Regions from separate parts of the Janthinobacterium sp. 13 genome, predicted to be linked through region 1. Evidence: predicted binding sites of a transcription regulator. Region 1 holds the regulator's gene; each other region holds the start of a gene.

Evidence for each region. Region 1 encodes FNR, which switches genes on or off when oxygen is low (the NO sensors DNR and NnrR bind a similar motif). Its sites were predicted from a motif close to TTGATNNNNATCAA; they were not measured.
Region 2: the regulator FNR is predicted to act here: its motif matches at 1,464-1,477, upstream of CLU94_RS16725 (KamA family radical SAM protein).
Region 3: the regulator FNR is predicted to act here: its motif matches at 2,031-2,044, upstream of CLU94_RS10055 (IPT/TIG domain-containing protein).
Region 4: the regulator FNR is predicted to act here: its motif matches at 4,657-4,670, upstream of CLU94_RS16450 (universal stress protein).

Annotation. Positions count from the first base shown of each region.
Region 1 is NZ_PEEQ01000001.1:3,073,907-3,081,754, forward strand. Features, by position in the region: gene modB (molybdate ABC transporter permease subunit) at 1-536, shown strand, start outside; gene CLU94_RS13575 (sulfate/molybdate ABC transporter ATP-binding protein) at 545-1,249, shown strand; gene CLU94_RS13580 (TOBE domain-containing protein) at 1,290-2,057, shown strand; gene CLU94_RS13585 (response regulator) at 2,059-5,133, opposite strand; gene fnr (fumarate/nitrate reduction transcriptional regulator Fnr) at 5,383-6,141, shown strand; gene CLU94_RS13595 (FixH family protein) at 6,145-6,669, opposite strand; gene ccoG (cytochrome c oxidase accessory protein CcoG) at 6,772-7,848, opposite strand, start outside.
Region 2 is NZ_PEEQ01000001.1:3,814,444-3,822,291, forward strand. Features, by position in the region: gene CLU94_RS16715 (methyl-accepting chemotaxis protein) at 1-808, opposite strand, end outside; gene CLU94_RS16720 (cache domain-containing protein) at 877-1,335, opposite strand; gene CLU94_RS16725 (KamA family radical SAM protein) at 1,618-2,982, shown strand; gene CLU94_RS16730 (MFS transporter) at 2,985-4,325, shown strand; gene CLU94_RS16735 (fumarylacetoacetate hydrolase family protein) at 4,270-5,118, shown strand; gene CLU94_RS16740 (carboxymuconolactone decarboxylase family protein) at 5,118-5,684, shown strand; gene CLU94_RS16745 (S1C family serine protease) at 5,780-7,339, shown strand; gene CLU94_RS16750 (alpha/beta hydrolase) at 7,396-7,848, opposite strand, start outside.
Region 3 is NZ_PEEQ01000001.1:2,293,480-2,301,327, reverse strand. Features, by position in the region: gene metH (methionine synthase) at 1-1,624, opposite strand, end outside; gene CLU94_RS10055 (IPT/TIG domain-containing protein) at 2,266-4,743, shown strand; gene fmt (methionyl-tRNA formyltransferase) at 4,831-5,787, opposite strand; gene def (peptide deformylase) at 5,895-6,437, opposite strand; gene dprA (DNA-processing protein DprA) at 6,743-7,846, shown strand.
Region 4 is NZ_PEEQ01000001.1:3,749,615-3,757,462, reverse strand. Features, by position in the region: gene CLU94_RS16460 (MHYT domain-containing protein) at 150-3,512, shown strand; gene CLU94_RS16455 (response regulator) at 3,509-4,522, shown strand; gene CLU94_RS16450 (universal stress protein) at 4,835-5,671, shown strand; gene CLU94_RS16445 (hypothetical protein) at 5,741-6,610, shown strand; gene CLU94_RS16440 (NADP-dependent malic enzyme) at 6,664-7,848, opposite strand, start outside.

The DNA of each region.
Region 1 (7,848 bases):
CCCTCATGACCCTGCCGATGGTGATGCCGCCCACCGTGCTCGGCTATTACCTGCTGGTGCTGCTGGGCCGGCGCGGCACGATGGGCATCTGGCTGCAGGATAACTTCGGCATCAACCTCATCTTTACGTGGCAGGGCGCCGTGATCGCCTCCACGGTGGTCGCCTTTCCCCTCGTCTTCAAGCCCGCGCGGGCCGCCTTCGAAGCGGTCGACGGCCAGCTGGAGCAGGCGGCCCGCGTGCTGGGCATCTCGGAAATGGCGATCTTTTTCCGCGTGACCTTGCCGCTGGCCTGGCGCGGCATCCTCGCCGGCGTGCTGCTGGGCTTTGTGCGCGCGCTGGGCGAGTTCGGCGCCACCCTGATGGTGGCCGGCAGCATCCCCGGCAAGACGCAGACCCTGTCGGTGGCCGTGTTTGAAGCCGTGCAGGCGGGCCAGGACGAGGTGGCCAATACGCTGGTGCTGATTATCTCCCTGGTCTGCATCGTGGTGCTGCTGTCGGCGGGCCGCCTGGCGCCCGGACGCATCGCGCACAAATGATGCAGATGATGACGCCTATGCAACTCGACCTCGACCTCCGCGCCACCTTGCGCTCCGGCAAACGCCGCTTCGACCTGCAGGTGCAATGCACTTCCAGCAGCCAGCGCATCGCCATGTATGGCCCGTCCGGCGCCGGCAAGAGCATGACCCTGAAAGCCATTGCCGGCCTCTTCACGCCTGAGGCGGGCCATATCCGCCTGAACGGGCGCACCCTGTTCGATTCCGCCGCCGGCATCAATTTGCCGCCGCAGCAGCGCAATGTCGCCTATCTGTTCCAGGATTACGCGCTGTTCCCGCACCTGACGGTGCGCCAAAACGTGGGCTTTGGCCTGCGCCGCGGCTGGTTCAACCCGCGCGCGCGCGAAAAATTGCAGAAGGTCGAGCATTGGCTCGACGCCTTCCACTTGCAGGAACTGGCGCACCAGTTTCCCGACGAGTTGTCCGGTGGCCAGCGCCAAAGGGTGGCGCTGGCGAGGGCGCTCGTGGCCGAACCGGCCGCGCTGCTGCTCGACGAGCCGTTTGCCGCCCTCGATCCGGCCCTGCGTGTCAAAATGCGCCTGGAGTTGAGCCAGTGGCAGCAGCGCCTGGACGTGCCCATGATCTTGATCACACATGATCCGGAAGATGCGCGCATTCTGGGTGAACATGTGCTTTACTTGCGTGACGGACAAATTGATAGCATGGAAGAGACATTGGGTGAGCGCATTGGATAAATCAACGGCAGCGGAAATCGGCCTGCAAGGCTCGGTATGGATGACGGTGGGCGGAGAAAACCTGGGCGGCGCCGGCCGGGTGGAATTGCTGGGCGCCATCGCCGAGTGCGGCTCCATTACGCAGGCGGCCAAGCTTGTGAAGATGAGCTACAAGGCGGCCTGGGACGCCATCGACGCCATGAACAACCTGGCTGGCGAACCGCTGGTCGAGCGCTTGACGGGCGGCAAGGGCGGCGGCGGCACGCGGCTGACGCCACGGGGGCGCCAGCTGGTCGACAATTTCCGTATCATCGAGCGCGAGCATGCCCGCTACCTGCGCCAGCTGGGCAGCCAGGCGGAAGGCATCGCCGACGATCTTTTACTCATACGGAGAATGGCCATGAAAACCACGGCACGCAATCAATTCCTGGGCAAGGTGACCGAACTGAAACAGGGCGCCGTCAACGATGAAGTCACCCTGGAATTGCCCGGTGGCCAGCACATCGTGGCCATCGTCACGCAGGGCAGCAGCGCGAGCCTGGGCCTGGTGCCGGGCGCGGAAGCGTTTGCGCTGATCAAGGCGTCGTCCATCATCCTCGTGACGGACAGCCAGGGCGCGCGCTTTTCCGCGCGCAACCAGCTGGCCGGGGTCGTGACGCGCGTGCAGACGGGCGCCGTCAACACGGAAGTGGTGCTGGACCTGCCGCGCGGCGGCACGATTGCCGCCATCATCACCAACCAGAGCAGCACCGACCTGGGCATCGAACTCGGCAGCAACGTGACGGCCATCTTCAAGGCGTCCAGCGTGATTCTGGGCGTGCCCGCCTGATTTAATCCTGCAGGCGCGACAACCAATCGGCCGCCGCCGCCAGCGCCTGTTCCAGTTCCTGCGCCGTGCGCGCCAGCAGCGCCGGCACCTCGTCCAGGCGGCCCGCATCGATGGCTTCCTCGGTGGCGAACGCGGCGCGGATCAGGCGTTTCGTGCCCAGGGTGCCGACGGAGCCGCGCACGCTGTGCAGGATGCGCGCCACGTCGCTGTGGCGGCCCGCCTGCAACGCCGTTTCGGCGTCGCGCACGGGCGTCATGCCCTTGTTCAGCGCGTCTTCCACCATGCGCCGCAGCACGCCGCGCCCCTTCGCATCGCGTCCCATCACGCGCATCAGCGGCGCCATGGAAAACACTTCCTCATCGGCGATGCGTGCCGGCTCGGCCGTCTGTACTTGCGGGCGCTTGGGCAGGTGGCGCAGGATGACTTCCATCATCTCTTCCACCACCACGGGCTTGGCGATGAAATCGCTGATGCCGGCCGTCATGCAGCGCTCGCGCTCGGACGCCAGCACGCCCGCCGTCATGGCGATCACGGGCAGGTGCAAGCGCAGTTCCGTGCGGATGATGTGGGTGGCGCTGAAGCCGTCCATGACGGGCATCTGCATGTCCATCAGCACGATGTCGTAGCGCAGCGCTTCCGTGCGCAGCCGTTCCACGGCTTGCAAGCCGTCGCCCACCACGTCCAGGGTGGCGCCCATGTGTTCGAGGATGCCGCGCGCCACGGCCTGGTTCAAATGATTGTCTTCCACCAGCAGGAAATGCACGCCGGCCAGTTCCGTGCCCAGCGGCTGGTGCAGCATGCGTTGCTCGCCGCCGTCGTCCTTGGCGATCAGCGCCTGGTGCAGGGCGTCGAACAGGCTCGATCCCGTGATCGGCTTCATCAGCACGACGTCGGCCTCGGCCGCGCTGGAGATTTCTTCCAGGTGGTTGCGGGCGAAGGCGTTGACCATCACCACGATGGGCTGGCGCTGGCCGCTGGCCGCCTGGCGGATGGCCTTGGCCGTGGCCAGACCGTCCATGACGGGCATGTGCCAGTCGGCCAGCACCACGTCGTACGGTTGCTGCTGCGCCAGGCGTTCGCGGTACAGTTCGATGGCGGCAAAGCCGGAGTCCACTTCGTCGGCCAGCCAGCCCCACGCCTCGATCAGCTTGACGATCAGTTCGCGCGTGGTGCGGTTGTCGTCGGCCACCAGCAGGCGCAGCTGGCCCAGCGCCGGCGTGCGCCGCGTTTCGGCCGGCTGCGCCAGCATTTCGAAGGGCACGCTGAACCAGAAGCGGCTGCCCTTGCCTTCGCTGCTGGCGACGGCGATGTCGCCGCCCATCATGTGGATCAGCTGCTTGCTGATGGCCAGGCCCAGGCCCGTGCCGCCGAAGCGCCGCGTGATGCTCTGGTCGCCCTGGGAAAACGCGGCAAACAGCTGCTGTTGCTGCAGTTCCGTCATGCCGATGCCCGTGTCGCGCACCTCGAAGCGCAGCCAGGCGCGGCCGTTTTCGTTCTCGGCCAGGCTGACGGCCACCACCACTTCGCCGCTCTCCGTGAACTTGATGGCGTTGCCGGCCAGGTTGACGAGGATTTGCTGCAGGCGCTGGGCGTCGCCCACGAGACGCCGCGGTACGTCGGGCTCGACGGCGATGGCCAGTTCCAGCTCCTTTTCGCCCGCATTCATCGTCATCGTCGTGGCCAGGGTATTCATGACTTCGTCGAGGTCGAATTCGACGGGTGACAATTCCATGCGCCGCGCCTCGATCTTCGAATAGTCGAGCACGTCGTTGAGGATGCCCAGCAGCGACTGGCCCGCCACTCTGACCATGGTCAGATACTTGCGTTGTTCCGTGTCGAGCCTGGTATTGCCCAGCAAATACACCATGCCCAGCACGGCATTGAGGGGCGTGCGGATTTCATGGCTCATGTTGGCCACGAAATCGCTCTTCGCGCGGTTGGCCGCCTCGGCCCGGTCGCGTTCCTGTTCCAGCTCCGCCGCGCGCGATTCGAGTTCCTGCTGCAGGCGGTCGCGTTCGCTCATCAGGCCGTTGAACGCTTCCGTCAGTTCGCCGATCTCGTCGCGTTGCTGTACCGGCACGGGCGTGAAGCGGCTGCCGCTGGTGCGCAGGGCTTGCAGGGTGTCGCGCAGGCGCACCAGCGGCGACAGCAGGCGCACGGTGACCCAGCCCAGCACGAAGGCGGCCAGCAGCGAGGCGAGGATGCTCCACAGCACCAGCCGGTACAGCACGCCATCGAACGGTTCGAATGCATCCTCGACGGGGAGCGAGGCGGCCAGCAGCCAGTTCACGGATTTCAGGCGCTTGAAGCTGTTGACGGCCGTGATGCCGCGGCTGTTGGTGCTGACCATGCTGCCTTCGCCATCTTCCTTCAGCAGCTGGGTCGTCGTCAGGTTGGCGTTCGGCTTGCGCGGTTGCAGCAAGCGGCTGGTATCGGGGTGCAGCACGTAGCGCGGCACGGCGCCGCGCGTGAGGATGAAGTAATAGCCGCTCTTGCCGATCTTTTCCGAGCGCAGGCGGCCCAGCAGGTTGTCCTTGTACAGGCGCAGCACGCCGATCACCACGCCGGCCACCTGGCCATCGGCGGCCAGCACGGGCGCCACCATCTGCACGATGGGCATGCCGCTCGACTTGCCCAGCATCGGTTCGGTGATCATGGGCTGGCGCGTGCGCAGGACGGTCTGGAAATACTCGCGCTCGGCGACGTTGATGCCGGCGCGCCCCGCCACCTCCGGCATGTCGGCCACGACGGCGCCATGCGCGTCGAGCACCAGCACGTCATCGAACAGCACCAGCATCGAGCGGCGCGAATAGTATTCGCGCAATTGGGCGGGCCGGGCGATCAATTCCGGCGGCTGCTGTCGGGCCGTCAGGGTGACGATCTGCAGCAGCATGCCCAGCTTGTCGTCGAGTTCGGCGGCGGTGCGGGTGATCAGGGACGATTGCTGGCTCAGCAGTACTCGGGTGAAGTCGTCGCGCATGTGCTGCACCTGGATCATGGTGACCAGCGCGATCATGGCGATCGAGGTCAGGCTGGTGGCCAGCGCGACTTTTGCTTTAATGCCGAGAGGCTTCATGATTTCCTTTTCAGTACCGGGCGGCACAGGCGGCAGATAATGCTGTCAGGAATTTTCCTATCAATGCCCCAGCTTGGCAAGCGCCGCCGCGCAAATTGCCCGCCCCGTGCGGGCTTTTGACGATGTTGCCATATAATTAAAGGCTGGACGTCGTTTATTCGCCGAATTTACGGTGAAATTGGCATACGGCAACCCTGTATGCGGCTGTATGCAGTAAACTTGTTGTTGCATTTTCTAAAAGGTACCGACATGACTGAAGCGCTACTCACTCCAACCTTGCCCACCGTGAACGTGGAGGCGTTGCGTGCGCGATGCTCGACCTGCAGCATGCATCAATTGTGCCTGCCGATGGGCCTCGATGTGGGCGACATGGACAGGCTGGACCAGATCATCGGCCGCCGCCGCAAGATCGTGCGCGGCGCCTCGCTGTTCCGTATCGGCGACTCGTTCCAGAACCTGTATGCGATCCGCCTAGGGCATTTCAAGACGTACCAGATCAATCCGGGCGGCGAAGAGCAGGTGACGGGCTTCCAGATGGCGGGTGAACTGCTGGGCATGGACGCCATCAGCGCCGACCGCCACCACTGTAACGCGGTGGCGCTGGAAGACAGCGAAGTGTGTGAAATCCCGTTTTCCAGCCTGGAACAATTGCTGGGCAACATGCCGACCCTGCTGCGCCATTTCCACCGCATGATGAGCCAGGAAATCACGCGCGAGCAAAGCGTCATGCTGTTGCTGGGCAATATGCAGGCGACGCAGCGCTTTGCCGCCTTCATCGTCAACCTGGCGTCGCGCTATGAAGCGCGCGGCTATTCGGGCAGCAATTTCCAGCTGCGCATGTCGCGCGAGGAAATCGGCAACTACCTGGGCCTGACCATCGAGAGCGTCAGCCGCCTGCTGTCGAAGTTCAAGAAGGAAGGCTGGCTGCGCGTCTCCAACCGGGAAATTGAAATCCTGCAGCCGGCCAAGTTAAAAGCCATTACGGCTGGCACGGACGTCTGCAAATAAGACTTACAGTTCCTCGTCCGCATGCAGCGCGATGCTGCGTTGCAGGGGCCAGGTCCAGATGCCGGACAGGCGCCACTCGCGTTTGTCGTTTTCCACCAGCACTTGCCAGCGGCTGCGCTCGAGCATCGGCAGCGCCACGGAAAAATTGCCGGCTGCGTCGGGCTGCACCAGCACCTTGATATCCTTTTCCGGCAGGGTCGCATGCGCCAGGTGCAACTGCAAAGGCGCCTGATAGGCCTTGCCGAAGCTGTGCACGGAACCGGTCAGGCGCGCTGCAGCGACGTCATACGACAGGCGCGTATCCATCGCCAGGTCGCTGGCGATCGTGTCGCGCTTCAAATCCTGGTTGATCGCCTTGCCCTGCTTGTAATAATCGCCCACCACCAGCGCATCGGGCTGCGTAAACGCGATATAGCCCATGAAGCTGCCGACGACCACGGACAGGCCGGGGCCGATCATCAGCAGCCATGGCCAGCGATGCTTGTACCACGGTGCAACGGGTGCTTGCAGTTTCAGACTGTCGGACATGGTATTTCTCCTGTTTAATCAGCCAGTCCCCGCATGGGGACCGGCCTTCCTGCAACTTCGTGGCGGCGGCGAGGGCACCCGGTCCCCGTCCGCCTTTCCTTGTTAACGTGGCACGATGAATACCGCGCTTTCACGCACATGCAGCGATGGGTCGTCCAGAGATTGCAATTCGATCGCAATCTTGTTCGAGCCCTTCTCTCCCACGCCGTGCGGCACGCGCAGGCGGATCGGCCAACCCAGCGTTTCCGTCGGCTGCAAGGTCACTTCTTCGCGCGTCAGCAAGGTCAGGCCCGGCAAGCCGGAAGCGCTGATTTTGAAATGCTGGCTTTGCTCCGACGTGTTCATGATCTGCAGGCGGTAGACGTTTTCGATCATGCCGTCTTCCACTTCGCGTCCCATCGAACCGCGGTCGCGGATCACGTCCATTTTCAGGGGCGTGCGCAGGGCCAGCGAAGTACACACGGCGATGATGATCAGGGCCAGGATGGACGTGTAGATCAAGACGCGCGGGCGCATGGCGCGCTGGCGTATCTGCTTCGAATTGAAGTTGTTTTCCATCGCATGGTCGGTACTGTAGCGTACCAGTCCCCGTGGCCGGTCGACCTTGTCCATCACGCTGTTGCAGGCATCGACGCAAGCGGCGCAACCGATGCATTCATACTGCAGGCCGTTACGGATATCGATACCGGTCGGACACACCTGCACGCACAGGGTACAGTCGATGCAATCGCCCAGCTTGTCGTTGTTGCCGGCCTTCTTGCTCATGGCGCCACGTGGTTCGCCGCGCTTGGCATCGTAGGTGATGATCAGGGTGTCCTGGTCGAACATGGCGCTCTGGAAGCGCGCGTAGGGGCACATGTATTTGCACACCTGCTCGCGCAGCCAGCCCGCGTTGCCGTAGGTTGCCAGACTGTAGAACAAGACCCAGAACCATTCCCAGGGACCGAAGTTCAGCGTGGTCACCGACTGCGCCAGTTCCTTGATCGGCGTGAAGTAGCCGACAAAGGTAAAGCCCGTCCACAGGGCGATGGCGCCCCATACCAGGTGCTTGGCCGTCTTCTTGAACGCCTTGCGCACGGAGGGGCCCTGCTTGTCGAGGGCCATGCGCGCACTGCGCGTGCCCTCGATGCGGCGTTCGACCCACAGGAAAATTTCCGTGTATACCGTTTGCGGGCAAGA
Region 2 (7,848 bases), 740 kb from region 1:
CGGCGCCCATGATGGTGCGCAAGGTCTGGTTCAGGTGGGCGATGGTCTGGTCCAGCACGCGCGAGGTGGCGGCGATTTCATCATTGCCCTGCTTGGGCGCGCCGGCCATCAGCTTGCCCGCCGCCAAGTCTTGCACGGCGTCGGCAATGCCGCGGATTTCCACCAGCATGGCGCGCCGCACCAGCATGGTCACCACGATGGAGACGAGGATGGAGAGCAGGACGGTCAGCAGCAAGCTCCAGCACAGGGCGCGAAACTCGGCGCTGGCCGTCGCATGGGCCTGGCTGCTGAGTGTCGTTTCCAGCGCGGACAGTTGCGCCAGCTGCGTATTGAACTGGCCGAACTGCGTTTCCGCCTTGAGCATGGAATTGGTGGCGATCGACTGGTCCATCTGCGCCATTTCCATGGTTTCCAGCACGGCCTTGCGATAGCCGGCCAGTGCCGTGATGGCCGCATCGACCAGGGTGAGTTCGGCGCCCGTGGCCGTGGCGCGCAGCGAGGCCAGCTGGGTGCCGATGGCCGCGTGGCGCGCCTTGATCTGTTGCTCCAGTGTATCGAGACGGGCCTTGGCAAAGCTGCCATTCGTCCACGACAGCAACTGGTACATATTGCCGTGCACATGCTTGGCCTCCCCTAGTACGTCGGCGGCTGCCTTCAGGTGCGTGATGCGTACCCGCACCATGTTTTCCAGCGAGGCATTTTGCCGCACCATGCCATACCAGGCGCCGGTCGAGCTGAGTATCAGCAGCAGCAAGACCAGGGTGGGTGCCAGCAATAATTTTGGCCCTATGCGTAATTGATTGAGCATGCTCGACTCCTGGCGATGGCCGTTCAAACCGCAGGCGGCGCGCGGTGTGCGTGCGCGCCGCCCTTGCCCTATTTTTTGTAGATCCCCGCTTCCAGCACCACATCGTTGACGCGCAGGATGTAGGTGGTCTTCGGCTCGATCTTGCCGGTGGTGGGATTCTTGTATTGGTAATCGACCCAGCCCTTGCCTTGTTTTTGCGCCAGCTCAATGATTTCACGGCGATATTTCTTGCCATTCGCATCGGGCACGTCCGTCAAATCCTTGCCGACGATGGAAGGATTGATGGGGTGGGCCAGCACGATGCCCGTCTTGATGTCGCGCATGTCCACATACAGCGAGCCCTGCACGAAGTCCGGGTCTTTCGCCGTGATTTTCTTCATCATTTCTTCCTTGCCATGCGCCTTCATGAAGGCGGCGCCCCGTTCGGCCATGGCGATGGCGTCTTTTTCCGTTGGTTCGACCGCGGCGCTGACGTTGCCACCGGCAAATGCCAGGCACAGCAGGCTACCCGTGAATAAGCGTTTCATGAAAGCTCCTTGTGATATCGAGGGATATGTTGCCAAGTCGTAATTTACGTCGCCGGCGCTTCCCGCAAATTGCGATGGCACAAACTAAGGTGTTGCTTGTCGGTAGCTTGCAACGTATCGACGGCTTGTTGATATGTAACAATTTGGTTCCGAGCGGCAAGAACTATGATGACTTTCACAGCATGCCAAGCGGGCAAGGCATGGCAGAGGAAGAGGCTGGAATTGGCCGGGATAGGGCTGGTTTCAAGGAAGTTATCGCTGTTTACTGGCAAGGAGCCGATCGTGTCCGCACCCATTACCGAGCCGTTTTCACCCAAGTTCAAGCCGTATACGCGGCACACCATACAACAGGCGCGGCAGTGGGAATGGCTGCCGGAAGAGCAGCGTGAAGCCGTGCAAGTGGTGTCGCATGTCTTGCCGTTTCGCACCAATGCCTATGTGCTCGACCAGTTGATCGACTGGAACAACATCCCCGACGACCCCATCTATCGCCTCGTCTTTCCCCACCGCGACATGCTGGCGCCCGAGCAGTACGCGCACCTGCGCGAGCTGGTGCTGGTGCAGAGGGACAAGGCCGCTATCGATGCCTATGTGCATGGCTTGCGCCTGGGCATGAATCCCCATCCGGCCGGGCAGATGACGCACAACGTGCCCCGGGTCAACGATGCGCCCGTGCGCGGCTTGCAGCATAAATATGCGCAAACGGTGCTGTTTTTCCCCAGTGCAGGACAGACGTGCCACGCGTATTGCACCTTCTGTTTCCGCTGGCCCCAGTTCGTCGGCATGGACGACATGAAGTTCGATGCGCATGAGTCGCATGAGCTGGTCGCCTACCTGAAACTGCATCCGGAAGTGACGGACGTGCTGATCACGGGCGGCGACCCGATGATCATGAATACGCGGCAACTGGCTGCCTACCTGGAACCGCTGCTGGCGCCGGGCCTGGAACATATCCAGAACATCCGCATCGGCACCAAGGCGGTGGCGTATTGGCCGCAGCGCTTTGTCTCGGACCGCGATGCGGACGACTTGATGCGCCTGTTCGAGCGCATCGTCAAGGCGGGCAAGAACCTGGCGGTGATGGGCCATTACAGCCATGCCGTCGAGTTGCGCCAGGACATCGCCCAGCAAGCGGTGAAGCGCATCATTTCCACGGGGGCCACCTTGCGCATGCAGGGGCCGCTGATCCGCCACATCAACGAAGATCCCGCTAGCTGGGCCGAGCTGTGGCAGACGGGCACGCGCCTGGGGGCGATTCCGTACTACATGTTTGTCGAACGGGACACGGGCCCGCGCGCCTATTTCGAGTTGCCCCTGGCGAAGGCGCACGAGATTTTCCAGGCCGCCTACCAGATGGTGTCCGGCCTGTCGCGCACGGTGCGCGGGCCTTCCATGAGTGCGTTTCCCGGCAAGATCGTCATCGATGGCATCGTCACCATCCATGGCGAAAAACTGTTTGCCCTGCAATTTTTGCAGGCGCGCAACCCGGACTGGGTGCGCCGGCCGTTTTATGCCAAGTTCGATGCGGAAGCGACGTGGATGGACGATTTGAAGCCGGCCTTTGGCCAGGACAAGTTTTTCTTTGAAACGGATGACCCGGTGCCGCAGGTGCCGCATAAAATCATCCGCCTGGCACAGGCCGCCTGAGCATGCACGGCCACGGCGCGCCTGCCCGCTCCGGCGCGGCCGTGTTTTGCCTGGTGTTCCTGCCGTTCGCGCTCGGTCATTACCTGTCCTGCCTGCTGCGCGGCGTGAATGCCGTGCTGACGGCCGAATTGCTGGGCGCCATCGCCCTGACGCCGACCCAGCTGGGTCTGCTGACCAGCGCCTTTTTTCTCGCTTTTGCGCTGGTGCAATTGCCGGTCGGCATGGCGCTCGACCGCTACGGCCCCCGCACGGTGCAACTGTGGCTGCTGGCGCTGGCGGCCCTGGGCGTGTGGCTGTTCAGCCGGGGCCATAGCTTTGCCGAACTGATGTGGGCACGCGCCTTGATGGGGGCGGGCCTGGGCGGCTGTTTCATGGCCGCCGTGAAAGCGATCTCGTGCGCCATCGCGCCAGCTCGCCTGCCGTCCGTGCATGGCTATCTGATCGCCGTGGGCGGCCTGGGGGCGGCCACGGCCACCACGCCCGTCAAGCTGGCCCTGCACTACACGGATTGGCGCGGCGTGTTCCTGGGCCTGGCGCTGGCGGCGCTGGCCATCGGCGTGCTGATCCGCCTGCTGTCGCCGGCCCTGCCTGCGCCCGCCGCTGCGAGGAACAAGGTCAGCGTCTGGAGCGTGTATCGCGACAGGGCCTTTCGCCGCACCATCGCGCTGATCCTGCTGCCGCACACGGTATTCTTTGGCGTGCAAGGCTTGTGGGTGGGGCGCTGGCTGGCCGATGTGGGCGGCTTGTCCGACGACAATGTCGCGTATTTGTTGTACCTGGGCATGGCGGCCGTCATCTTTGGCGCCATCGGCATGGGCATGCTGACGGAGTGGGCGGGGCGGCGCGGTATTGCACCCATGCAAGTGGCGGCCGCCGGTATCGTCCTGTTTGTCGCTGTGCAAGTGGCGATGGCGTGCAATGTGGTGCCCAGCCTGCCTTTGCTATCCGTGCTGTTTACCCTGCTGGGCACGGTAACGGGCCTCGAGTATGCGATCGTTGCGCAAAGCATGCCGGCCAGCTTGACGGGCAGGGCGGCCACCTGTTTGAACTTGCTCATCTTCACGGGTGCCTTCCTGGTGCAGGCGGGCTTTGGCCTGATCCTCGGCTGCTGGCCCCTGAACAGCCAGCAGCAGTATCCGCCGCAGGCGTACCAGGCGGCGTTTGGCGTGCTGGCGGCCTTGCAATTGCCGGGACTTGCGATGTTTTTCATTCACCGCTGCAGGCGTGCCGGGCCATCCGGTAAAATGGCAGCCTGCACAGCGGCAATGATCAACTCCAAGGAAGACTATGAAACTCGTTCGTTATGGACGTCCAGGCAAGGAAAAACCGGGCCTGATCGATGAAGAAGGCAAACTGCGCGACCTGTCCGGCGTGATTGCCGATATTGATGGCGCGCAACTGTCCGACAAGGCCCTGCGCAAGCTGGCCAAGCTGGACGAAAAGACCTTGCCTTTGGTGCGCGGCAATCCACGCTTCGGCGTGCCGCTGGCGAAAGTCGGCAAGTTCATCGGCATCGGCCTCAATTACGCGGATCACGCGGCCGAGGCCGGCATGCCGATTCCGGCCGAACCCATCGTCTTCATGAAGGCCATTACTTGCCTGAATGGCCCGGACGACAATGTCGTGCTGCCAAAAGGCTCGAAAAAGACGGATTGGGAAGTGGAGCTGGGCGTGATCATCGGCACGCGCGCGCAATACGTAAGCGAAGAGGACGCCCTGAAATACGTGGCCGGCTATTGCGTCGTCAACGACATTTCCGAGCGCTCGTTCCAGCTGGAACGGGGCGGCCAGTGGGACAAGGGCAAGGGTTGCGACACCTTCGGCCCCGTCGGCCCATGGCTGGTGACGCGCGATGAAGTCATCGACGAGCAGGACCTGGACCTGTACCTGGAAGTCAACGGCAAGCGCATGCAGACCGGCAATACGCAAACCATGATCTTCACGGTGGCGCAGATCGTCAGCTACCTGTCGCAATTCATGACCCTGGAACCGGGCGACGTCATCGCCACGGGCACGCCGCCGGGTGTGGGCCAGGGCCGCAAGCCGCAGCGTTTCCTCAAAAAAGGCGACAGCATGCGCCTGGGTATCGCCGGCCTCGGTGAACAGCAGCAGGACGTGGTCGCCTGGACAGCCTGATGGCCGGTAGCGATATCGACCGTTTGCCGCCGTTGCCGCTGGACCAGCTCGATGTCCAGCAGCGCACGGCCGCGCAAGCCATCATCGACGGTCCGCGCGGGGCGCTGTACGGCCCCTTCGTGCCGCTGATCCGCAGCCCCGAGCTGATGGAAACGGCGCAGCGCATGGGAGAATATTTGCGCTACCGCAGCGCCATCGGCACGCGGCTGTCGGAAATGGCGATCCTGGTGACGGCGCGCCAGTGGGACCAGCAAGTCGAGTGGGCCATCCACGCGCCGCTGGCCGTGCAGAACGGCATCGCGCAAGCGGCCGTGGACGCCATTGCGGCGCGGCGCGCACCGCTGGCCCTGAAGGAAGACGAGCAAGCCGTGCATGACTTTTGCATCGAGTTGCAGCAGAACAAGCGTGTCAGCGATGCCACGTATGCGCGGGCGCTGGCGCTGTTCGGCGAGCACGGCGTGGTCGACTTGATGGGTATCAATGGCTACTACACCTTCCTGGCCATGGTGATGAATGGCGCGCAGACGGCGGTGCCGGCCTTGGGTGTGCCGCCCATGCCCGCCTGATGACAGGTGTTTTTCGGGCAAAGATGGACAAAGTGTAATGAAGTTGAAATTATTCAATATATAATTTTACTTCCCTGCCATTGCCAACAAGCTCAATGAAAACTCGTCCGTGCTTCACCCTGATGGGCCGCGCCTTCCTGGCGCTGGCCCTTTCTTTTTGCCCCTTGATGACGGTGCGCGCGCTTGCCGCCGAGACCGCTGCCACCGCCAGCCCCGGCGCTTCCGCCCTGGAAAACTCCGTCGTCAAGGTGTTTTCCACCCTGCGCGGGCCGGATCCCTATAAACCGTGGAGCAAGGCTGCGCCGCAAGAGGTGACGGGTTCCGGCGTCGTCATCGAAGGCCGCCGCATCCTCACCAATGCGCATGTGGTCGGCTATGCCAGCCAGGTGCAGATCCAGGCGAATGGCGCCGGCGACAAGATACCGGCGACCGTGCTGGCCATCTCGCGCGGCATGGACCTGGCCTTGCTGAAAATCGACGATGACAGTTTTTTTGCCAGCCATAAAGCGGTGCCGCGCGCCAATGTCTTGCCGGACGTGCGCGATGCCGTGCTGGCGTATGGCTATCCGACGGGCGGCACCTCGCTGTCGATCACCAAGGGCATCGTTTCGCGCATCGAATTCGTGCGCTACAACTTCCCCGTGTCCGGCCTGCGCATCCAGATCGATGCGGCCATCAATCCGGGCAATAGCGGCGGCCCCGTGATCGCCGGCGACAAGATGATCGGCCTGGCCTTTGCCGGCATGGCCAATGCGCAAAACATCGGCTACATCATCCCCAACGAGGAAATCGAACTGTTCCTGCGCGACCAGGACAGTGGCGCGCCCAAGGGCAAGCCGGCCATGCGCGACGTGACGCAAACGCTGGAAAATCCCGCGCTGCGCACGTATCTGAAGCTGGCCAAGGGTGTCGAAGGCGCCGTCGTGATGACGCCGGCCAGCAAGGATGCCGCCTATCCGCTCAAGGAGTGGGATGTCATCACGCATATCGGCGATTTTCCCATCGACAACCAGGGCATGGTCAAGCTGAATGCCAACAGCCGCGTGCGCTTCCAGTACCGGGTACAACAGCTGGCGAAAGACGGCCAGTTGCCGTTGACGGTGGTGCGCCAGGGCGCACCCCTGAAAATCAAGGTGCCCGTCTCGGCGGCGCACCCGATGCTCATCAGCGGCTTGCAGGGCAATTACCCATCCTATTTCATCTTCGGTCCGATGGTGTTTTCGCGCGCCAGCACGGAATTCATGGCGGCGCCGAATGGCAACCCAACGATATTGGGCGGCATGGCGTTTGCCGGCAATCCGCTGGCTACGCGGCGCGGCGATGCGCCCGATAGCGAACGCGAGGAACTGGTGGTGATCGCCGCGCCGTTCTTCCCGCACAAGCTGATGAATGGCTACAGTACCCGTTTCTTCTCGGTCGTCGATTCCGTCAATGGCGTGCGCGTGCGCAGCCTGGCGCACCTGGTGGCCTTGCTGCGCGACCAGACGGATGAATTGCTGACGTTCCGCTTCCAGCAGCGCGATGCGGAAATGGTCGTCGTGCCCCGCAAGGACATGCTGGCAGCGACGGAATCGGTGCTGACGGACAACGGCATCCGTTCGGAAGCGTCGCCCGATATGTTGAAAATCTGGAATGAAAAAACGCCGGTAAACTGATCGTTACCGGCGTTCCGCAAGACAACAGGCGCGGCGCAGACCGCGCCTGTTTTACTTTAAGCCAATACTTTCTTCAGCCACGCGCCGATGGCGTCGATTTCTTCCTGGCACAGCGAGTGCTGCATCATGTACTCGTGCCATTCCACCTTGTAACCCATGCCGGTGAGCAAGTCGCGCGACTGTTGCGCGCGGCCGATCTGCACCACGGGGTCGGCCGTGCCGTGCGCCATGAAGATCGGCGTCTGCAGGCTGGCCGGCGTGCGTTCCAGAGCCGTCTTGTCGGCCAGCGGCAGATAGCCGGACAGGCACATCAGGCCGGCCAGCGGTTCCGCATGGCGCAAGCCCGTTTGCAAGGTCATGGCGCAGCCTTGCGAGAAGCCGGCCAGGATGATGCGGCTGGCGGGAATGCCGCGCGCCTTTTCGCGCGCGATCAGCGCTTCGATCTGCAGCTGCGAGGCGCGCAAGCCGTTTTCATCTTCGCGGCGCACGAGATCGCTCACGAGGATGTC
Region 3 (7,848 bases), 780 kb from region 1:
TAATGTCTTCCGGCGGGAAGTCCAGCGCATCGATCAATAAATGGTATGCGCGCGCGCAAATTTCGATCTTGCGCTCGAAGGTATCGGCCTGGCCCTTCTCATCGAAGGCCATGACGATGACGGCCGCGCCGTAGCGGCGGCACAGCTTTGCCTGGCGCAGGAATTCTTCTTCGCCTTCCTTCATGGAAATCGAGTTGACGATGGCCTTGCCCTGCACGCATTTCAGGCCCGCTTCGATGACCGACCATTTCGACGAGTCGACCATGATGGGCACGCGCGAAATGTCGGGTTCCGAGGCGATCAGGTTCAGGAAGCGCGTCATGGCCGCCAGCGAATCGAGCATCGCTTCATCCATGTTGATATCGATCACTTGCGCGCCGTTTTCCACTTGCTGGCGGGCCACGGATAGCGCCTCGTCATATTGCTCGTTGAGAATCATGCGCGCGAACGCCTTCGAGCCCGTGACGTTGGTGCGCTCGCCCACGTTGACGAACAGCGACTCGTCATTGACGACGAACGGTTCCAGGCCCGCCAGGCGCAGGTCGTGCGATGGGGCCGGCACGGTGCGCGGGGTGTTTTTTGACAGCAACTCGCCGATGGCGGCGATGTGCTCGGGCGTGGTGCCGCAGCAGCCGCCCGCCATGTTCAGGAAGCCCGCGTCGGCAAATTCGCGCAGCAGGGCGGACGTGTCGGCTGGCAACTCGTCGAAACCCGTGTCGCTCATGGGGTTGGGCAAGCCCGCGTTCGGGTAGATGCACACGAAGGTGTCGGCGATCTTGGCCAGCTCTTCCGCGTACGGGCGCATCAGGGCGGCGCCCAGCGCGCAGTTCAGGCCGATGGTCAGCGGTTTCGCGTGGCGCACGGAATTCCAGAAGGCGGGCACGGTCTGGCCCGACAAGATGCGGCCCGACGCGTCCGTGACGGTGCCGGAAATCATCAGCGGCAGGCGCACGACATCCGGGTTTTGCTCGTAGAACAGGTCGATGGCGAACAGGGCCGCCTTGCAGTTCAAGGTATCGAAGATGGTTTCCACCAGCAATACGTCGGCGCCGCCTTCCACCAGGCCCTGCGTCTGCTGCAGGTAGGCGGCCACCAGTTGGTCGAAGGTAACGTTGCGCGCGGCAGGGTCGTTCACGTCGGGCGAGATCGACGCCGTCTTCGGCGTGGGCCCGAGGGCGCCGGCGACGAAGCGCGGCTTGTCCGGCGTGGAATATTTATCGCAGGCGGCGCGCGCCAGCTTGGCCGCCTGGACGTTCATTTCATAGGCCAGGTGGGCCATGTGGTAATCGTCTTGCGCGATCGTCGTGGCGCCGAAGGTATTCGTTTCGATCAGGTCGGCGCCGGCCGCCAGGTAGCGCTCGTGGATTTCCTGGATGATGTGGGGCTGGGTCAGGGTCAGCAACTCATTATTGCCCTTGACGAACAGTTCGCGCGCGCCACTGTCGGCCGGCGCGGCGAAATCGATGAAGCGGCCGGCGGGGCCGCCGCGGTACGCTTCTTCGTCGAGCTTGTATTGCTGGATGATCGTGCCCATGGCGCCGTCGAGAATCATGATCCGCTGCGCCAGAATGGCGCGCAAGGTGGCTTCGGTCGGGGACATGGCGGGGATCACGGTATCGTTCATTTCATGCTTTCAATAGGCAAACGGGCGGCGGCGCGGCGACAAGACGTTACGAGGCGGATGCGGGTCAGCAGGATCAGCTGACGGAGAGTTGCCGGCCGGGTAGGGCAGGCAGAAGGTGGCAATCGCCTGATTTCACCGGGTCTAAAATTATACGGCATCAGGCTGCTTTGGTTTTAAGCAAAAGCGGCCGTTCGCCCCACGGCAGGCCTTCTTGCAACACATCGCCTGCCGCCACGCCTGCTTCTGAAAATTGCATTCCTGAAAATCTTACTCAAAACGTTAATTCTTCCAGCAAAGTTGTCAGAACGATATGGCGTCTAGGCTGTGGAAAAATTTCCACATTATTTGCGCCGCATCAGCATATTTTTAATGAGTTGAATGGCAATAGCTGCAAAGGAAAGTAATTTTGATTTTAGCCAATACAGAGTGAGGGGAATAATGCCCAGAGTAAAGTTTGCCAAGCAGATATTTTAATTATTATCAAAACCAATTGAATCAAAAGCATTAATAGTTGTCTTTGGGAATCGAACTAAACCATAATATTGGTTCTTCGAAATTAAATTCTCACCAAAAGTCACCAATATGTCACATTTATCTCGTGTCCTCCCCGGCATCGCGCTGCATCAACATGGTTGCCAGCCATGAAAAACCATCTGCTTGTCGCATTGTTTGTCATGCTGGGCCTGTCCGCCTGCGGCGGTGGTGGCGGTGGGGGCGGCGACACGGTGGTGGCGACCACGTCGGGCACGCCCGTGCTGCTGCCTGCCGTGACGGCCGTTTCGGCGGCGAATGTCGCCGTCGGTGGCAGCCTGGTGCTTACAGGCACGAATCTGAGCCGCGTGACGGCTTTCCAGGTTGGCGGCGTGACCGTTGCCACCAGCGCCGCCAGCGATACCAGCATCACCCTGACCATGCCGGGCGTGCCCGTATCGGGCGCCTTGAGCCTCGTCAGCGCCAGCGGCACGGCGTCCACCAGCTATAACGTCAATGTGTACCTGCCATTGAGCGTGGGCAGCGTCGCGCCGGCGACGGGCGGCGTCGGTTCCAGCGTGACGATCACGGGCGGCGGCATGGGCGCCGTGACGGCGGTGCAGTTTGGCAATGGTGCGGCGGCAACGCCGCAAAGCCAGACGGCCGGCAGCGTGACGGTGCTGGTGCCTGCGGGCGCGGCGACAGGCGCGCTGACGGTGCGCGGTCCCTACAACGATGTGCTTAGCGGCGACACGTACACGGTGCTGGCCAGCGTGACGGTGACGTCGATCACCTCGGCCGTCAATAACGGAAGCTTGTCCGTGACGGTGCAGGGCAGCAATCTCGACCAGGTCACTTCGGCGTCGGTGGGCAATACGCCAGCCGTCATCGTCAGCGCCACTGCCAGCCAGCTGGTATTGTCTGCACCAGACTCGGCAACGGGCAACGTGATGCTGGCGGCGGCGTCGCGCATCGCCGTGAATGCGGGCACGGTGTCGGCCTTTACCCTGGGCAGCATTGATTTCGCGCAAGTACTGAATTTGAATGCCAGCAATACGGCCTTGCGCCTGACGCGCGGCAAGCCGGCCGCCGTGCGCGTGTCCGTGCTGGCCGGGCAGGCGGGCCAGTCCAGCCCGGCGGTCACCTTGAATGCGACCGCCGCCAATGGCAGCAACCTGGGCAGCATCGCGATGACGGGGCCGGCGCTCTTGCCGACGACGAAGAACGATGACAGTTTCAGCGGCAATTTCAGTGCCGTCCTGCCTGCAGGCTGGATCTTGCCCGGCGTGCGCGTGCGCGTGACGGCCGTCGGCAATGACGGCGTGCAAGTGAGCCAGGAAGCGGCGCCCGTGGTGGCCAGCCTGGCCAAGATCCGTCTGGTGCTCGTGCCCTTGAGCACCGATGATGGCGTGGCGCAACTGCCTGACGCCGAGGTGATCCGCGCCGCGCTGCTGCGCGTGTATCCGTATGCGACGGAAAATATCAGCATCACGACGCGCGCCGCACTGAGCATGCCGGGCAGCAGCACGGCCGACAGCTGGTGGAGCGATGCCCTGGGCAAGCTGGAAAACCGGCGCGCGCTGGAAGACAGCGGCGCCTACTATTATGGTTTCGTGCCGAAGATGTCCGTCACCAACGCCGCCGGCCTGGCCTACATCAACCAGCGCAGCAGCGGCAACGACTTTACGTCGGCCATCGGCCTCGATGCCCAGTCCAATAGCATCGCGGCGGTCGACCCATTCTCCAATCAATGGCCTCTGTGGCTGACTACGCTCGTGCATGAGCTGGGCCACAATCACTCGCTGCAGCACGTTCCCTGCGGCGGTCCGGCTGGCGCTGCTGTCGACTACCCATATGCGAATGGCAATCTGGGCCCGCAACCGCTGTACAACAGCAACTATGCAGGCAGCATCGGCCAGCTGAGCAAGGCAGTCTATGGCAACACGCCGATGAAGGACGTGATGAGCTATTGCAGCGGCGCCTGGTTCTCCGACTACAGCTATGCGCGGGTGCAGCAATTCCTGGAAAAACGCAGCACGCAGATTACGGGCAGCAATGTGCTGGCCGCCAGCATGGCCGTGGCCGAGAACGGCTACCTGACCATTTCCGGCCGCATTACGCCTGGCGGCGTGGCCCTGCGCCCGGCCGTTGCCTCGTCGGCGCGCATCGGCGCCGCTGCCAGCGGCAGCGGCCATGCTTATACCTTGCGCGTCTTGACGGCGTCCGGACAGACTATCGACTTGCCCTTCGATGGCGTCTCCGTGGCCGACCATGGCGGCAACGCCATGAGCCACTTCCGCGTCAGCTTCGCCAATCCGGGCGAAATCAGCGATGTGCAAGTGTTGGCAAATGGCAAGGCTTTAGCCAAGCTGGAACGCCCGGCGCGCCGCAGCAAGGCTGCCGCCAACGATGCCACGTTTGATGCGACGCAAAGCGGCGGCCAACTGGTGCTGGTCTGGAATGCCGAGGCGGAACCGTATGCCGCCGTCATGCACGTGGCTGCCGATGGCCGCAAGACGGTGGTCGCCAGTGACTTGACGGGTGGCAAAGCCAATGTCGACGTGAGCACCTTGCCGGCCGGCGGCCGTTTCGAGGTCAGCCTGTCGTCGTCTCTGGGCGCACGGCTGATGAAGGTGCAGCGCCGCTAAGCTAGCGGGGCGGATGCAAAAAAGGCTTGCCGCGGCAAGCCTTTTTTTATGGCCATCGGGATGATGGCGCGGTGCGATCCGGTGAACTTAGGCGAAGCGCTTGCCTTCGAGGGGGAAGCCCTTGATGAATTCGGCCGCAGGCAGGCGCTTGCCGCCCGGTTTTTGCAGTTCCGTCAGGCGCAGCGAGCCATTGCCGCAGGCCACGACGATGCCGTGCTGGGCGTCGGCTGCCAGCACCTGGCCCGGCGCTTCCTTGCTGTCCGCCTCGAGCACGTCGGCGGCCCAGATCTTGATGGTGGTGCCATCGACCTGGCCGCAGGCGCCGGGAAACGGATTGAAGGCGCGGATTTTCAGGCCCAGTTCCAGCGCCGGCAGGCTGAAATCGAGCGCCGCTTCTTCCTTGGCGATTTTTGCCGCATAGGTGACGCCCGCTTCCGGCTGGGGCACGGCTTCCAGCGCTTGCAGCTGCATCTTGCGCAGGGTCTCGACGATCATCTTGCCGCCCAGGGTGGCCAGCTTGTCGTGCAGGCTGGCGGTGGAATCGCCCGCTTCGATGGGCGTGCGCTCGATGGCCAGCATGGGGCCCGTATCGAGGCCTTCTTCCATCTGCATGATGGTCACGCCCGTTTCATCGTCGCCGGCTTCGATGGCGCGGTGGATGGGCGCGGCGCCGCGCCAGCGCGGCAGCAATGAACCGTGGATATTGATGCAGGGTTTGATGTCGAGGGTGCTGCGCGGCAAGATCAAGCCGTAGGCCGCCACCACCATCACATCGTAGTCGGTGGCCAGCAGGCGCTCGTGCGCTGCTTTTGCCTCGGCGGCGCGCTGCGGGTCCTTGCTGTCCATGCGCAGCGACAAGGGCTGCAGCACGTCGATGCCGTGCTGCTGTGCATATTGCTTGACGGCCGAGGCGTGCAATTGCATGCCGCGTCCGGCAGGGCGGTCGGGCTGGGTCAGCACCAGCGGAATCTCGAATCCCGCTTCGTGCAAGTCTTTCAGGGCCGTGGCGGCAAATTCAGGCGTGCCTGCGAAGATCACTTTCATATGGTTCCTTGACGTGAGGTGCGCAGGCCCGCGCCGGAGGCGCCAGGCTGGCGTGGTGTTACGGTCAGTCTTTGCGGTCAGTCTATCAGCACAGCTGCAAAAGCGGCTTAGAAGCGGCGGTTCTGTGCGCGCAGGCTCGCTTCGCGCTCGAGACCACGGATTTCCTTGATCATCTTGGTCTTGATGCGGTTGCGCTTGAGCGGCGACAGGTATTCGACGAATACCTTGCCCAGCAAGTGATCCATCTCATGCTGGATGCAGACGGCCAGCAAGCCATCGGCTTCCAGTTCGAACTGCTTGCCGTGGCGGTCCAGGGCGCGCACCTTGATGCGGGCCGGGCGCTCGACGCCGTCGTAGACGCCAGGCACGGACAAACAGCCTTCGTCGTAGACCTGCTTTTCCTCGCTGGCCCAGGTGATTTCCGGGTTGATGAACACTTGCAGCTGGTTTTTTTCTTCGGTGATGTCGATCACCATCATCTGGATATGCGCGTCCACTTGCGACGCGGCCAGGCCGACGCCCGGGGCGTCGTACATGGTTTCGGCCATGTCGTCGATCAGGGTTTGCAGGCGCGCGTCAAATTCGGTGACGGGCTTGGCGATCGTGTGCAGGCGAGGATCGGGGTAACGCAGGATATTTAATATGGACATACGGATTCGACTGGTTAAGGTGGGCGCCGGTGCGCCGGATTATTCATGCCTGGGCCATGCGAACGATGGCAGGGCTATTTTCTGTTGGGTACGCCATGCTTGGGCGCGTATGGCACAACGGCGCGGCAGATGCGTTTGCCAGTGCGCTAATCGTTTGCTGCAAAGGGAAATTTTATCACAGACGCCCATGCTCCTGTGGATGGGGGGCCGTTTTGCACACGCATTGCACGCATCCTTGCGCGCGTCGGTATCGCGTGCGCGCCATGGCGCTAGCATGGGAGGGCACAGCACACAGCGAGGTGGTCATGCATGCACTTGCAACGACGGCAGACACGGCCACGGAATTGGCGGGCTGGCTGCGCCTGCAGCATCTGCCCGGCGTGGGGCCGGTGGCGGCGCGCGCCTTGCTGGCCCGCTTCGGCTTGCCGCCGGAGATCTTCGCCACACCCTTCGAGACCTTGCGCGAAGCGGTGCCGGCCAGCGTGGCGCGCGCCATCGTGCAGCTGCCCAAGCCCGTGGCCAACAGCCAGCTGGAACTCACCCTGCAGTGGCTGCAGCGGCCCGGCAACGCCGTGCTGACCCTGGCCGATGCCGCGTATCCGCCCCTGCTCCTGGAAATCGCCGATCCGCCGCTGTTGTTATATGTACGGGGGCGGGCGGAACTGCTGTCGCGTCCCGGCGTGGCCATCATCGGCAGCCGCAATGCCAGCGCGCAAGGCATGCAGAATGCGGCCGCTTTCGCGCAAGCGCTGAGCATGGCGGGCCTGACCATCATTTCCGGGCTGGCGCTGGGCATCGATACGCACGCGCACGAGGGCGGCTTGCGCGGCGCGGGCGCTACCGTCGCCGTGATCGGCACGGGCGCCGATCTGGTGTATCCGCGACGTAACCTTGATCTAGCGCAAAGAATTGCCGAACAGGGTTGCATCGTCAGCGAGTACGCGCTGGGCTTGCCCGCCATGCCAGCTAACTTTCCGCGCCGCAACCGCCTGATCAGCGGCCTGGCGCGCGGCGTGCTGGTGATCGAGGCGGCCGCGCAATCGGGTTCATTGATCACGGCGCGTCTGGCCGGCGAGCAGGGGCGCGACGTGTATGCCTTGCCCGGTTCCATCCATGCGACCCTGGCCAAGGGCTGCCATGCATTGATCAAGCAGGGCGCCAAGCTGGTCGAGTCGGCTGATGACGTGCTGCAAGAGTTGCAATGGCTGGGCGGCTTGCCCCAAGTGCCGCCAGCGGTGGAAGACGAACCGCCGCTGCTGGCCGCGCTGGGCCACGATCCCCTCGATGCCGATACCCTGGCCGCGCGCAGCGGCCTGGCCATGGGCGTGCTGATGGGGGAATTGCTGGCGCTGGAGCTGGCGGGCCGGGTGGAACGCTTGCCGGGAGGACTGTTTCAACGCTGTAAATGACA
Region 4 (7,848 bases), 680 kb from region 1:
CTGCGCACGGCTTGCACGACAGAGAAAATAATTACAAATAAGATATTTGTTTCCAGAAATCTGGTAAGGTCATTTGCATCGGCCACCCGCAGCGATGGCCGGCCCCGATCCTGTTTTCAGCGCCACGACGCTCTATTTGCCTGCCCACGATGATACCTGCCAGCGTCCAGCACCTGTTCCACCTTCCCGCCGATCCGGCCCAGCTGCACCACGGCCAGCATGCGCCGGGCCTGGTGCTGCTGTCGCTCGTGATCGCCATTTTCACGTCGTGGATGGCCTTCCAGATGACTGCGTACAGCCGCGCGCAGGCAAGCATCAGCCGCCGCTTGCACTTGCTGTGCCTGCTGGCCGGCAGCCTGGCGCTGGGCTGCGGCGTGTGGGCCATGCATTTCATCGGCATGCTGGCCTTCGAGCTGGGCACCAGCGTCGCCTACGATCCGGGCCTGACCTTGCTATCCATCGTGCCCAGCGTGGCGGCCTCGTTCGTGGCCCTGGCCACCATCAGCCGGCGCGCCGTCACGGCGCCGCTGCTGCTCAGGAGCGGCCTGCTGGTGGGCCTGGGCATCGGCGCCATGCATTACACGGGCATGCACGCCATGCGCATGGGCCTGTCGCTGCGCTACGACCCGCTGCTGTTCGCGCTGTCGCTCGTCGTTGCCGTGGCGCTGGCCACCGTGGCCCTGTGGATACGCTTCGGCCTGCGCGGCTGGAGCGGCCGCGTGTCCGCCTCGCGGCGCACCTTGATCAGCGCTGGCGTCATGGGTTGCGCGATTGCCGGGATGCATTACATGGGCATGCAAGCCGCCCGCTTCGTGGGGACGATTCCCCCAGGCAATGATGCCGATGCCAACCGGCCCATGCTGGTGATCAGCGTGACCCTGCTGACCATCGCCCTGACGATCCTCGTCGCCTCGGCCGTGGGCATCTTGCGCTACCGCGAACTGTTTCGCCACCTGAACCAGAGCGAACACTGGACGCGCTCGCTGTTGACGAGCACGGTCGACGGCGTCATCACCATCGACCGGCATGGCGACATCGTCGACTTCAACGGCGCCGCCGAGCGCATCCTCGGCTGGCGGTCGGCGGAAATTGTCGGCCGCCACGTCAGCCTGCTGGTCAGCGACGTGCGCCAGTCGGAACAGCAGGGCCTGCTGCACTACCTGCGCACGGGCGAAGGCGAGGCGGTCCACACCAGCGAGGAAATCGTCTACCTGCGCAAGGATGGAGTACCGGTCGCCGTGCAGCGCTCGATGGCCAGCGCGCGCCTGGCCGACCAGGATTTATATGTGCTGTTCATTACGGACATCAGCGAACGGCGCGCCATGCTGGCCGCCCTGCGCGAAAGCGAGCAGCAGTTGCGCTCGCTGATCGGCAATCTGCCCGGCATCGCCTTTCGCTGCACCACGGCGGAAAACCAGCCCATGCTGTTCATCAGCGATGGCGTGGAAGGGGTCACCGGCTATCCGCCCGCCGACTTTCTCGGCGCCGCGCCGCGCCGCACCATCACGGGCCTGATCGCCAGCGAAGAGCGCGCCTACGTCATCGATGTCTTCAACCGCAGCGTCGCCAGCGGCGAGCCCTACCTGCTCGAATACCGGCTGCTGCATGCCGACGGCACGGCGCGCTGGCTGTGGGAGCGGGGCACCGTCGTGCACGACGCGGCAGGCGCCGTACGCTGGGTCGACGGCGTCATCCTCGACATCAGCGAACGGCGGCAAATGGAGGAAGACTTGCGCATGGCCAAGGAAAAAGCGGAGCTGGCGGCCGCCACGCGGGCCAGCTTCGTCGCCAACATGAGCCATGAAATCCGCACGCCGATGAATTCCATCCTCGGTTTTACCGATGTGCTGCTCGACTCGCCGCTGGCGCCGGAGCAGCGGCGCCACCTCGATACCGTACGCCAATCCGGCCGCTCGCTGTTGCGCCTGCTCAACGAAGTGCTCGATACTGCCAAACTGGACAAGGGCGCCGTGGCGCTGGAATTGCGCGACTACAGCCTGCTGGCGCTGGTCGACGAACTGGCGTCCACGTATGGCATCCATGCGCGCGCCAAGGGCTTGCGCATGGAGGTGCAGTACGACCCGCAACTGCCGGCCCTGCTGCATGGCGACGAATTGCGCATGCGGCAAGTGCTGGGCAACCTGCTCGACAACGCCATCAAGTTCACGCCCGGCGGCGTCGTCAGCCTGGCGGCGCGCCGCGACGATGGCCAGCTGCACCTGCTGGTGCAGGACAGCGGCATCGGCATCCCCGCGGAACGGCGCGACGCCATTTTTGACCCGTTCGTGCAAGCGGACGCCTCGACCACGCGGCGCTTCGGCGGCACGGGCCTGGGCACCACCATCAGCCGGCAGCTGGTGACCCTGATGCAGGGGCGCATCTGGGCCGATGCCGCCTTGCCGCACGGCAGCGTGTTCCACGTCATGCTGCCCTTGCTGCCGGCGCGCCAGGCGGCGCTGCCCGCCAGCGAACGACGCAGCGTGCGCCTGCCGCCCCTGCGCGTGCTGGCCGCCGACGACGTGCCGCAAAACCTGGAACTGCTGAGCTTACTGCTGGGCAAGCGTGGCCACACGGTGGTCACGGCCGGCGATGGCGCGCAAGCCTTGCAGCTGGCGCAGCAGGATGACTTCGACGTGCTGCTGCTGGACTTGCAAATGCCGCACATGGATGGCCTGGCCGCCACGCAAGCCATCCGTGCCGCCGCCCTGCGCGACGGACGCCCGCGCGTGCCCGTGATCGCCATGACGGCCAGCGTGCTCGAGGCGCACCGCAAGGCGGCGCGGGCGGCCGGCATGGACGGTTTCGCCACCAAGCCCGTCGAATGGCAGGCGCTGGCGCTGGAAATCGCGCGCGTGCTGGGCCTGGCGGCGGACCCGGCCGACGATAGCCTCGCACCGCCGCCCGCTGGCGGACGGGTGCTGCACCATGTGGGCGCCCTGCAGCGCTGGGCCGGCAACGACAGCGCCTACCGCGCGGCGCTGGCCCGTTTCGGACGCGAACATCCGCGCCTGCCGCCCGCCCTGCTGGCCGCCATCGAGGCGCGCGACCACGCGGCGCTCTTGTCGCACAGCCACCAGTTGCGCGGCGTGGCCGCCAACCTGGGACTGGAGCAACTGGCCGCCAGCCTGGCGGCGCTGGAGCAATGCTGCGCCGGTCCCGGTCCCGGTGCCGCTCCCGCCACGGCGCAGCAGCTCGACGAGATCCTGGGCGCCCTGCTGACGCAATGGCCGGCGGCAACGGCCGCCATCGCCCGGCTGGCGCCGCCTGTCTTGCCGGCGGCAACGGCGGCGGCCATCGACGCGCCCGCCGTCCGGCAAGCGGCCAATGCCCTGTTAAGCGCCTTGCGGCGCGGCGAACTCGATGACGCGGCGCAAGCACAGTTGCAGCACGCCATGGGCGCGCAAGCGGACGAGCTGGCGCCGCTGCTGCATGCCATCGACGACTTTGATTTCCCCCTGGCACAGTCGCTGCTGCACGACTTGCTGCACACCTACGCCCCGGAGTCCCCATGAATGCACCAGCCAGGCCCGTGATTCTCATCGTCGACGATGAGGCGGCCAATTTGCAATTGCTGCGCCAGATCTTGCAGAACGACTATGCGCTGCTGTTCGCCAAGGATGGTGCGCGGGCGCTGGCACTGGCGCAGCAGGAGCGCCCGGCCCTGATCCTGCTCGACGTGATGATGCCCGGCATGAGCGGCCACGACGCCTGCCGCCAGCTGAAGGCCGCGCCGCTGACGGCCGCCATTCCCGTCATTTTCGTCACGGCCCTGAACGACATGCGCGACGAACTGGGCGGTTTTGAGGCGGGCGCCGTCGATTACATCACCAAGCCGCTCAGCCCCGCCATCGTGCGCGCCCGCGTGCGCACGCACCTGTCGCTGGTGCGCATCGATGAATTGAAGGAAACGCGGCTGCAGATCGTCCAGCGCCTGGGCCTGGCGGCCGAATACAAGGACAATGAAACAGGCTTGCACGTGATCCGCATGAGCCATTACGCACGCCTGCTGGGCGTGGCCGCCGGCATGGACGAGGCCGCCGCTGACGACCTGCTGCACGCGGCGCCCATGCACGACGTGGGCAAGATCGGCATTCCCGACCGCATCCTGCAAAAGCCGGGCAAGCTCGACGCGGACGAATGGAGCATCATGCAGACGCACGCGCGCATCGGCGGCGACATCATCGGCGAACATGCGGAAGGCGGCATGCTGGCGCTGGCGCGCGCCATCGCCGTGTCGCACCATGAAAAATGGGATGGCAGCGGTTACCCGAACGGCTTGGCAGGCGAAGCGATCCCGCTGGCGGGGCGCATCGTCGCCGTGGCGGACGTGTTCGACGCGCTGACCTCGGTGCGCCCGTACAAGCGCGCGTGGTCGGTGACGGACGCCGTGGGCTATCTGCAAGCGCAACAAGGCAGCCATTTCGATGCGCGGCTGGTCGACCTGTTTGTCGGGGAATTGCCCGCCATCGACGCCATCCGGCTGCGCTGGGCAGAGAAAGCGGAACACCTCGCGCCCGCTTGAAGAGTGAACTCCCGCCACGGCCAGCGTTGTTGCGTCACACAAGCAAGTGCCGGACAGATGGCGCCGGCGCCGATGCAGACCACTGGAGGGGCCAGGAGTTCAATGCCATTATGGCTGGCGCTGGGGCAGGCATTTTGATGCACATCAAACAGCTCGCACTTTCCTGGCTGCGCACTTGCAGATGGCCCTGGCCTCTCTTTTTTTGACTTACATCAAGCCCAGCATAGGAAAAGCCCCGGCCAGCACGGCAATGCTGGACTTGCCCGTGTTGCCGTTCTAGCCTTGTTGCCATCCTGACTACCGAGTGACAACATGGCTTACAAATCCATCCTCGTCCACGCCGACCTGTCGCGCCATGCGCCGCAGCGCATCGCCATCGCGGCGCGGCTGGCGCACGCGCACCAGGCGCACCTGATCGGCGCCGCCATGACGGGCATGTCGCGCTTTACCCTGGAAAACAACCGCGGCATGCGCGGCGGCGCCGTGGCGGCGCAGATTTCAGCCTTGCATGGGCAGGCGGAACAGGCGCTGGACCAGTTCGAGACGCTGGCGCGCCAGGCCGGCGCCGCCTCGCTCGAGCGGCGCCTGATCGAAGACGACGAGGATGGCGGCATGGCCGTCAGCGCCCGCTACAGCGATCTGACCGTGCTGAGCCAGCACGACGACAGCGAAGCCTTGCCCGGCGCCATGAGCGACCTGGTGCCCTACGTGATGCTGAACGCTGCCCGTCCCGTGCTGATCGTGCCGCGCAGCGGCCAGTTCGCACAGGTGGACAACACGGTCGTGGTGGCCTGGGATGGCAGCATGGAAGCGACGCGCGCCATCGGCCACGCCCTGCCCCTCTTGCGCGCGGCGCGCCTGGTGGTGCTGGCCCTGCTGCACCCGCCGGTCGGCCACGCGCAGCCGGCGCGCCATCCGGGCGCCGACATCGCCGCCTACCTGAGCCGCCATGGCGTGCCCGTGGAAGTGCGCCCGGCCGTCGCCACGGGCGACATCGGCGCGGCGCTGCTGGCCATGGCCGCCGAAGTGCATGCGGACCTGCTGGTGATGGGCGGCTACGGCCACGCGCGCTTCCGCGAAATCCTGCTGGGCGGCGTGACGGAAACCGTGCTGCGCCAGATGACCTTGCCGGTGCTGATGGCGCACTGACACCAAGCGCGCTCCATGTCGTTGCACAATGGGTATACTTGCCTGTTTATCCATATCAAAGCAATGTACATGAACCAACAACTCGTCAATTGGGGCAATAGCCTGGTGCCATTCGGTGGCGAACTGCTGTGGAGCGCCCTGCCGTGGATGCTGCTGTGCAGCGCGGCCGGCTTCGTGCTGGCGCTCGGCATCTGCTACCAGCTGGCCAGAAAATGCCTGCTGGTGCGCCGTCCCCGCGCCTGGCATGTGGCCGCCAAGCTCAGCTATGTGCTGATCCTGCTCGCGCTGCCGCTCCTCGGTGCCGGATTTGGCGCCGTGCACAGCGTGCACCGCGTGGTCAACCAGGCCCTCGAGCGCGACTTGCAGCCCGTGGTCGAAGCGCAGATGCCGGCGCTGCGCGTCTACCTGGAACAGCAGGTCAAGCTGATCGCCCCGGGCCAGCCCATCAGCGTGCGCAGCCTGCTCGAACCGTTCGTGCAAGGCATGTATTACCAGCCCACGTCCAGCAGCTACTGGGAACGCAGCAAGGCGCGCTGGATCAATGAATTCATTCTGCGCCGCGGCAGCGTGCTGCTGACGCAGGTGCTGCAGGAACAGCTGATCGCCAGGGTCGGCCTGCTCGGCGAAGCGCTCAAGGGCGCCAACTTCCGTGGCCAGGCGACGGGCGAGCTGGCCGCGCTGGGCACCGACCTGGCCGTGCGCCTGACCACCGACGTAGCGCGCCATGCCGACTTCAGCAAACTCGACAAGTCAGTGCCGATGATCTTCATCGACGCCATCAAACGGCAAGCCGGCGCCTATTTCAATTCGCTCAAGATCACGCTGGGCCTGTTCGCGCTGGCGGCGCTGCTGCTGGTATGGGGCGAGATCATGCTGTACCGCCATTACTACCTGCGCCGCCATCCGCCCGCCGCGGCCCTGCCCGTGTCGCCCATGTAAAAAAAGCCGCGCCTCCTTGCGGATGGCGCGGCTTTCAGGCGGTAGCTAAACCCTTAGGCTTTGCGCTGCGCCACGGCGTCGACGACGCACAGGGCCGTCATGTTGACGATGCGGCGCACGGTGGCCGATGGCGTCAGGATGTGCACGGGCTTGGCGCAACCGAGCAGGATCGGACCGACGGCGATGCCGTTGCCGGCCGCCGTCTTCACCAGGTTGTAGGCGATGTTGGCCGATTCGATGTTCGGCATGACCAGCAGGTTGGCGTCGTTCTTCAGTGCCGAATTCGGCATGATTTTTTGACGCAGCTTGCTGTCGAGGGCCGTATCGCCGTGCATTTCGCCGTCGATTTCCAGGTCCGGCGCGCGTTCCTTGATGATAGCCAGCGCGGCGCGCATCTTTTGCGCCGAGGCGCTGTCGCTGGAACCGAAGTTCGAGTGCGACAGCAGGGCCGCGCGCGGCGACAGGCCGAAACGGGTCATCTCTTCGGCGGCCATGATGGTGATCTCGGCCAACTGGTCCGCGTCCGGGTTTTCATTGACGTGCGTGTCGACCATCACCAGCTGGCGTTCCGGCATGATCAGCACGTTCATGGCGGCGTAGACATTGCTGCCGGCGCGCTTGCCCAGCACCTGGTCGATGTATTTCAGGTGCAGCTGGGTAGTGCCGAAGGTGCCGCAGATCATGCCGTCGGCGTCGCCCTTGTGGATCATCATCGAACCGATCAGGGTGTGACGGCGGCGCATTTCCAGTTTAGCGTATTCCTCGGTGACGCCTTTGCGGCTCGTCATGGCGTAGTACGTATTCCAGTAATCGCGATAGCGCTCGTCGAAGTCCGGGTTGATCACGTCGAAGTCGACGCCTTGCTTGAGGCGCAGGCCGAACTTCTGGATGCGCGCTTCGAGCACCGGTGGACGGCCGACCAGGATGGGACGCGCCAGTTTTTCATCGACCACCACTTGCACGGCGCGCAGCACGCGCTCTTCTTCGCCTTCGGCGTAGACGATGCGTTTGAGTTCGGCCGGCGTGGATTTGGCCATCAGGAACAGCGGCTTCATGAAGGTGCCGCTGCGGTAGACGAATTGCTGCAGGCTGTCCGCGTACGCTTGCAAGTCCTTGATCGGACGCGTGGCCACGCCCGAATCCTCGGCCGCCTTGGCGACGGCCGGGGCGATCTTGATCAGAAGACGCGGATCGAACGGCATCGGGATCAGGTATTCAGGACCGAACGACAGGTTGCT